2 linked regions of the Phenylobacterium zucineum HLK1 genome follow. The protein of the gene in region 2 binds, or shares a complex with, the protein of the main gene of each other region. Links are inferred from orthologs where the notes say so. Each region holds a gene or a part of one and is shown on either strand. Other genes may lie near its edges.

Evidence for each region.
Region 1: the proteins of rpsG (region 2) and tig are in contact, whole or in part, in a crystal structure (PDB 3GTY), measured with the Thermotoga maritima proteins. The link is inferred for Phenylobacterium zucineum HLK1 from one-to-one orthologs. Residues at the interface, in WP_004081843.1 of Thermotoga maritima: Lys34, Lys52, Lys55, Glu59, Arg62, Gln63, Glu66, Asn67, Lys69, Val71, Arg95, Ala109, Lys110, Lys111, Gly112, Arg113, Pro114, Glu117, Glu121, Ile124, Ala125, Tyr127, Asn128, Asn129, Thr130, Gly131, Lys135, Asp139, Arg142, Met143; in WP_004081061.1 of Thermotoga maritima: Glu122, Val124, Val129, Leu130, Tyr133, Glu188, Gly259, Ile262, Tyr263, Glu266, Ser270, Glu273, Gln274, Glu277, Arg308, Gln311, Ile312, Ser315, Tyr316, Glu325, Arg329, Arg336, Leu363, Phe366, Trp367, Arg373, Leu377, Arg381, Leu384, Glu387.

Annotation. Positions count from the first base shown.
Region 1 is NC_011144.1:1,904,732-1,908,450, reverse strand. What follows is about bases 1-2,995. They hold tig (trigger factor), read left to right. Parts: upstream 1-816; coding sequence 817-2,175; downstream 2,176-2,995. Other genes in these bases: PHZ_RS09370 (FAD-dependent oxidoreductase), read left to right, coding at 2,944-2,995; PHZ_RS23455 (hypothetical protein), read right to left, coding at 2,519-2,692; PHZ_RS09375 (dodecin), read right to left, coding at 2,247-2,459; PHZ_RS09390 (glycosyltransferase), read right to left, coding at 1-491. Outside these bases: more of PHZ_RS09370, read left to right, coding at 2,996-3,719. UniProt on the Bacillus subtilis protein: Involved in protein export. Acts as a chaperone by maintaining the newly synthesized protein in an open conformation. Functions as a peptidyl-prolyl cis-trans isomerase.
Region 2 is NC_011144.1:1,412,161-1,416,386, forward strand. The notes cover bases 859-3,636. They hold rpsG (30S ribosomal protein S7), read left to right. Parts: upstream 859-1,899; coding sequence 1,900-2,373; downstream 2,374-3,636. Other genes in these bases: PHZ_RS06775 (hypothetical protein), read right to left, coding at 859-1,187; rpsL (30S ribosomal protein S12), read left to right, coding at 1,517-1,888; fusA (elongation factor G), read left to right, coding at 2,476-3,636. Outside these bases: PHZ_RS06770 (ferritin-like domain-containing protein), read left to right, coding at 1-516; more of PHZ_RS06775, read right to left, coding at 534-858; more of fusA, read left to right, coding at 3,637-4,226.

The DNA.
Region 1 (3,719 bases), 490 kb from region 2 along the record:
ACGATGGCGTCCGCCCAGGCGAAGGCCAGGGACATCGCCATCCCCTTCGCGTTCACCGTGCGGACGAGCTCAGGAGAGGCGGCGCCCATTTCGGGATCGAACCCGACGTCCAGACCGCTGGCGCGGTAGAAGAATTCGGCGAACAGCACCCGTCTCGCCTCAGGGAAGACCTGGTGCAGGTGCAGCGCCTCGCCCCAGCCGGGGTGGGCGACGATGACCGCCGGATCGCAGCCCTCGGCGCGGAGGACCTGGGCGGCCTCGAGCGCGCCCAGCGCCCGGATCAGGTCGGCCTCCGGCCGGGTGGCCTCGGGCAGGATGCCCGGCGTGGAGCTGCGGGGCAGCTGGTAGCGGGCGATTCGCACGCCCGTCTGGCCCGGGGCGTGCGCCTGGCCGATGGCCCAGCAGCGGACGCCGCGCGCCAGCAACGTCTCGACGAGGTCCCGGAACTGGGCCGGGAAGTTGTTGTGAACGAACAGGACGCCTTCGGGCATGGCCGCCTTTTGCCGGGGCGAAGCGGGGCTGTCACGCCCGGTGGCCGCAGGCGGCGGGGGCGCTGGTGCGGATGAGAGGAGTCGAACCTCCACGCCTTGCGGCGCTGGAACCTAAATCCAGTGCGTCTACCAATTCCGCCACATCCGCGTGACGGGGCTGCCATCGCGGGCGCGGGGCTCCGCGTCAAGGCTCTTGGAGCCGCACGCGGGCCATGACATAAGGGCGCGCCGCGCCGCCGGGCGATTTCGGCGGCGCTCCCTATTCCACCTGAAGGCGGACCCTCAGCGCGCGCCTGGCGCGTCGTCCGGAAGTTGAAGAATGTCGATGCAAGTCGTTGAGAAGTCTGGCGAAGGTCTGAGCCGAGTCTACGGCGTCACGGTCCCCGTGAAGGACCTGAACGATCGACTGGAAGCGCGGATCGCCGAGATCACGCCGACGCTCAACATCAAGGGCTTCCGCCCCGGCAAGGTGCCGCCGGCGCACGTGAAGCGCCTGTACGGCAAGCAGCTGATGAGCGAAGTCCTCGAGGCGACCCTGTCCGAGACCACCCAGAAGGTGCTGGAAGACAACAAGCTGCGTCCCGCGGGCGAGCCCGAGCTGAAGCCGGAAGGCGACCTGCAGGGCGTGATCGACGGCAAGGCGGACCTGGCCTACGAGATCTCGGTCGACCTGATGCCCGAGTTCGAGCCGGTGGACCCCGCCACCCTGTCGCTGACCCGGCCGGTCTACGAGCCCACCGACGCCGAGGTGGACGAGGCGGTCGAGGAACTGGCCAAGCAGAACCGCACCTACGAGACCAAGACCGGCAAGACCGTGAAGGCCAAGGACGGCGACATGGTCGTCATCGACTTCGTCGGCCGGATCGACGGCGAGGCCTTCGAGGGCGGCTCGGCCACCGACGTCGAGCTGGTGCTGGGCTCGGGTCAGTTCATCCCCGGCTTCGAGGACCAGCTGGTGGGCGCCAAGCCCGACAGCGACGTCGAGGTGAAGGTGACCTTCCCGGCCGACTACCAGGCGGCCAACCTGGCCGGCAAGGAAGCGGTCTTCGAGACCAAGGTGAAGGAAGTGAAGGCGCCGGCCGAGAGCAAGGCCGACGACGCCTTCGCCGAGCGTCTCGGCGTCGAGAACCTCGAGAAGCTCAAGGAGCTGCTGAAGACCAACCTCGAGCAGCAGTACGCCGGCGCCAGCCGCTTCAAGCTGAAGCGCGCCCTGCTGGACGAGCTGGATTCGAAGCACGACTTCCCGCTGCCGCCCAAGATGGTCGAGGCCGAGTTCGCCTCGATCTGGAGCCAGGTCCAGCAGGACAAGGAAGCCGGCAACCTGCCTGAGGACGACGCCAAGAAGTCCGACGAGCAGCTCGAGTCCGAGTACCGCAAGATCGCCGAGCGCCGCGTGCGCCTGGGCCTGGTGCTGGCCGAGATCGGCCGGGCCAACAACGTCCAGGTCACCGATCAGGAACTGGGCGAGGCGATCCGCCGCGAGGCGATCAAGTACGGCCCGCAGGCCCAGCAGGTGTTCGAACTGCTGCGCCAGAATCCCAACGCCCAGGCGCAGCTGCGCGCCCCGATCTTCGAGGACAAGGTCGTCGACCTGATCGTCGAGAAGGCCAAGGTGGAGGACAAGAAGGTCGACAAGGACGAGCTCCTCAAGGAGGACGACCTGCCGGCCGGCTACGAGGGCTAAGCCCCTCGACCGAAGAGAGATTGCAGGCGGCGCCGCACCGGAAGGGGCGGCGCCGTTTTCCTTATCTGGGATCAGTCTTCCAGGGTGTAGCCCAGCTTCAGCGCCACCTGGAAATGGGCGACCTGACCGTCCTCGACGTGGCCGCGGGTCTCGATCACCTCGAACCAGCGGATGTGACGGCGGTCCTGCGTGGCCTTGGCGATGGCGCTGCGGATGGCGTCCTCGATCGAGTTCTGGGACGAACCCACGATCTCGCTGACGCCGTAGGTGTTGTCCTGGCTCATGGGCTCTCCTCTGCTCTTCAGCAGAGGAAGGCCGCAGGCGGGAGAGGGTTCCGGCCCGGCTAGAGCGAGCGCAGGCGCCGCAGCAGCTCGGGGTTCTCGAGCTGGGCCCGGCGGACGTTTATTTCGCGGTGCAGGTCGAGGGCGTCCTGCTCGCCGAGCGCCAGGATGGCCGGCGGCGGCGGTTCGTAGGCGGGCGACGCAGGTTCGTGGACGCGGTCCGGTTGCGCGTGCATCGGCTTCCTCCCTGGCCCCGTCGTTCGCGGGACGCTCCCAACCATTAAGCTATCATTTACCTCCAGCGCGCGCCAAGGCCGCGGTTCGCCGACCTGACGTCAGGGAACGACGATCAGGAATCCCTTGGCGTTCCTGGGATTGCGGGCGTAGCCTTCCGCGATCAACGCCGCGCCGTGGCCGCGGAGGCGCCCTGCCGGGCAGGGGACTTCGCCGCCTCGGGAGTAGAGCGTCCCGGGAAGGAAGCGAAGTCTTGCAGCGCACGCGTACCGAGGGGCCCGAGTACTTCCACAAGGTGGTCGACTGCCAGTGGGCCTGTCCGGCGCACACGCCGGTGCCCGAGTACATCCGGCTGATCGCCGAGGGGCGGTACGCCGACGCCTACATGATCAACTGGCGGTCCAACGTCTTTCCCGGCGTGCTGGGGCGGACCTGCGACCGGCCCTGCGAGCCCGCCTGCCGTCGCGGCCGGGTCGAGGAGGAGCCGGTGGCGATCTGCCGGCTCAAGCGCGTGGCGGCCGACAACAAGGGCGACGTGCTGGCGCGGATGCCCGAGCCGGCGCTGGCCCGCAACGGCCGGCGGGTGGCCCTGGTGGGGGCCGGCCCCGCCTCCCTGACGGTGGCCAGGGACCTCGCGACCCTGGGCTACGAGCTGGTGCTCTACGACGCCGAGGCCCGGCCGGGCGGCTTCATCCGCAGCCAGATTCCCCGTTTCCGCCTGCCGGAGGAGGTGATCGACGAGGAGGTGGGCTACGTCACCCGTCTGGGCGGCGTGGAGCTGCGGCTGGGCCAGCCGGTGGACAGCCTGAAGGCCCTGCTGGGCGAGGGATACGACGCGGTGTTCGTCGGCTCGGGCGCGCCGCGCGGCCGGGACCTGGACCTTCCGGGCCGGCAGGAGGCCGCGGCCAACATCCACATCGGCATCGACTGGCTGAGCTCGGTCTCGTTCGGCCACATCGAGAAGATCGGCCGGCGGGTCATCGTGCTGGGCGGCGGCAACACGGCCATGGACTGCTGCCGCACCTCCCG
Region 2 (4,226 bases):
CTGAAGTTCATCGGGATGCAGATCCTGATCGAGGGCCTGGCTCTGGCCGCCTTCCAGACCATCCACGAGACGACGCCCGATCCGCTGCTGAAGCAGGTCGTCGGCCTCGTGATGCGGGACGAGGGGCGGCACGTGGCCTTCGGCGTGAACTACCTCGAGGACTGGATCCGCGCCCTGCCGCAGGCCGAGATCGAGGAGCGGGCGCAGTTCGCCTACGAGGCCTGCGTGGTGATGAAGAACCGGCTGATCTCGACCAACGTGGCCGAGGAGTTCGGCTTCACCCGCGAGGAGGCCCTGGAGATCAACGCCAAGACCCAGGGCGGACAGGCGTTCCGCAAGTTCCTGTTCGAGCGGATGATCCCGAACCTGAAGCGCGTGGGTCTGCTCACCGAGGCCATCCGGCCGAAGTTCGAGGAGCTGGGCGTGCTCGAGTTCGAGAACCTGCAGCACGACGGCCTGATCGACTGGGCCGTGCTGGAGGCGCCGCTGGAGATGAAGGACCGCGTGGCGGCCTGATCAGTCCCGGGGCGTAGTCAGTTCCTGGACCGGCCCGCGGCGCCGCTGGCGTCGTGGGCCGAGCCGCCCATGCCCTTCATGTGCGAGGCCCCGGCGGGCGGGCTGCGGCGGACGTCCCAGTCGACCTGCGAGCCGGGTTCGCGCGGGCGGGATTCCTCGCTGCGCTTGTAGCGGTAGCCGGCCTCGCGGCGGGCGGCGGCGCGCCCCAGGTCCGAGGCGTCGTCGGCGTCCAGACCCAGGCCCGGGAACTCGGCCTCGCGGGCGCCGCGGGCCAGCTGCTCCTGGCACTTCTCGCGTTCCTCACGGCTGAGCAGGGAGGGGTTCGCGCACCCGATCAGCCCCCGCAGCGTCTGGCGCGCGTTCTGCGCCACCGGATCGACCGTCACGACGCGCGGCGCGCGGCGGTCGCGCTCGGCGTCGGGCTCGGGCTCGGCCTCGGGGGCGACCAGCGGGGCCACCGGGAGACGGTCGAGCGGCACGCGCGGCTGGCGCCGGTGCAGACGGATCGGGCGCGGCGGGCCGCCGGCCTCGGGGGGCGGCGTGCGGGGGGTCAGCAGCACCGGGATGATCGGCTGCGGCGGGCCCGAGCGGACCGGGGGGACGAAGAGCTTGGGCACATGCAGGGCCAGCGCCGCGAGGACCGCGGCGTGCGCGACGACGGAGATCGCCACGATGACTAAGGTTCGGCCCCGTCCAGCCGGCCGCATGGCGCTCCAGGTCGTGCTCAAGCTTCGCCGTAAGGTTAGGGCGTTCGCCGCGGCGAATTCATGGCACGTCCCGCCGGCGGAGTCGCGTTGACGCGAGCCCCTCTTACGACTATGTAGCGCGCTCTTTCGAGGCCGGGAGTCGCTCCCAGTCCGGATGAACCGCTACCGCCGGAACGCTGGCAAGGCGTCCCGGCGAGTTTTTGCGTTCAACGGACAGGCCCCGGATCTATGAACCCAAGGACCCCAACCGAGGCGCCCCGGCCAAACGGCACACGCCTCCCAAGCGAGAATAGATGCCGACAGTCAATCAGCTCATCCGCAAGCCTCGTCAGACGAAGCCCGCGCGGAACAAGGTCCCGGCCCTGAAGGGCTGCCCGCAGCGCCGCGGCGTCTGCACCCGGGTGTACACGACGACCCCGAAGAAGCCGAACTCGGCTCTGCGTAAGGTCGCCAAGGTGCGCCTGACCACCGGCATCGAAGCGGTGTGCTACATCCCCGGCGAAGGCCACAACCTGCAGGAGCACTCGGTGGTCCTGATCCGTGGCGGCCGCGTGAAGGACCTTCCCGGCGTGCGCTACCACATCCTGCGCGGCGTGCTGGACACGCAAGGGGTCAAGGACCGCAAGCAGCGCCGTTCGCTCTACGGCGCCAAGCGTCCGAAGTAAGGATTTAAGAGATGTCCCGTCGCCGTCGCGCAGACAAACGTGAAGTCCTCCCGGATCCGAAGTTCGGGGACCTCGTCGTCACCAAGTTCATGAACTACGTGATGTACGAAGGTAAGAAGGCCGTGGCCGAGAACATCGTCTACGGCGCCTTCGACATCCTGGAGGCCCGCCGCAAGGACATGGGCCCGCTGGAGACCTTCCATGCGGCCCTGGACAACGTGGCCCCGGCCATCGAGGTCCGCTCCCGCCGGGTCGGCGGCGCGACCTACCAGGTGCCGGTCGAAGTCCGTCCCGAGCGCCGTCGCGCCCTGGCCATCCGCTGGCTGGTGAACGCCGCCCGCTCGCGCGGCGAGAACACCATGACCGAGAAGCTGGCCGGCGAGCTGCTGGACGCCTCTTCGAACCGCGGTTCGGCGGTCAAGAAGCGGGAAGACACCCATAAGATGGCCGAAGCCAACCGGGCCTTCTCGCACTACCGCTGGTAAGCGCCCACATAGTGAGCTTCCCGGCGCGGGCGGTTTGAGATAAACCGCCCGCGCCGTTCGTTCAGCCTCCCCGAACAGACCCCTTTTCGCAGAGCATCCGCTATGCCCCGCACGCATAAAATCGAAGACTACCGCAACTTCGGCATCATGGCCCACATCGACGCGGGCAAGACGACGACGACCGAGCGGATCCTCTTCTACACCGGCAAGAGCCACAAGATCGGCGAAGTCCATGACGGCGCGGCCACCATGGACTGGATGGAGCAGGAGCAGGAGCGCGGCATCACGATCACGTCCGCCGCGACGACCGCCTTCTGGAACGGCAAGCGCCTCAACATCATCGACACGCCCGGCCACGTGGACTTCACCATCGAGGTGGAGCGCAGCCTGCGCGTGCTCGACGGCGCCGTGACGGTGCTGGACGGCAACGCCGGCGTCGAGCCGCAGACCGAGACCGTCTGGCGCCAAGCCGACAAGTACAAGGTTCCGCGGATCGTCTTCGTCAACAAGATGGACAAGCTGGGCGCCGACTTCGACAAGTCGGTCGAGAGCATCCGCGACCGCCTGGGCGCCAAGGCCGTGCCGATCCAGCTGCCGATCGGCGCCGAGTCCGCCCTGCGCGGCATCATCGACCTGGTCCGCATGAAGGCGGTGGTGTGGGACACCGACGCCCTGGGCGCCAAGTTCCAGGACGAGGAGATCCCGGCCGACCTGAAGGAAAAGGCCGAGGCCGCCCGCAACTACATGATCGAGAACGCCGTCGAGCTCGACGACGAGGCCATGGAAGCCTACCTCTCGGGCGAAGAGCCCTCGGAAGAGGTGATCAAGAAGTGCATCCGTAAGGCCGTGCTGACGGGCGCCTTCTACCCGATCCTCTGCGGCTCGGCGTTCAAGAACAAGGGCGTGCAGCCGCTGCTGGACGCCGTGGTCGACTACCTGCCCTCGCCGGTGGACATCCCGCCGACCAAGGGCATCGACTTCCGGACCGAAGAGGAAGTCGAGCGGCGGGCCTCCGACGACGAGCCGCTGTCGGTCCTGGCGTTCAAGATCATGGACGACCCCTTCGTGGGCTCGCTGACGTTCTGCCGCATCTACTCGGGCAAGCTCGAGACCGGCATGGGGCTGATGAACTCGACGCGCGACAAGCGCGAGCGGGTCGGCCGCATGCTGCTGATGCACTCGAACAACCGCGAGGACATCAAGGAAGCCTACGCCGGCGACATCGTCGCCCTGGCCGGCCTGAAGGAGACCCGCACGGGCGACACCCTGTGCGATCCGAACAAGTCGCCGGTCATCCTGGAGCGCATGGAGTTCCCCGAGCCGGTGATCGAGATCGCCGTCGAGCCGAAGTCCAAGGCCGACCAGGAGAAGCTGGGCGTCGCCCTGTCGAAGCTGGCCGCCGAGGACCCGTCCTTCACCGTCTCGACCGACCACGAGTCGGGCCAGACGATCCTGAAGGGCATGGGCGAGCTGCACCTCGACATCAAGATCGACATCCTGAAGCGCACCTACAAGGTCGAGGCCAACATCGGCGCGCCGCAGGTGGCCTACCGCGAGAGCATCAGCAAGCGGACCGAGATCGACTACACGCACAAGAAGCAGACCGGCGGCACGGGCCAGTTCGCCCGCGTGAAGCTGGTGTTCGAGCCGGGCGAGCCGGGCTCGGGCTTCGTGTTCGAAAGCGCGATCGTCGGCGGCGCGGTGCCGAAGGAATACGTCCCCGGCGTCCAGAAGGGCCTGGAGTCGGCCAAGGAAAACGGCCTGCTGGCCGGCTTCCCGGTCATCGACTTCAAGGCGACCCTGGTCGACGGCGCGTTCCACGACGTGGACTCCTCGGTCCTGGCCTTCGAAAT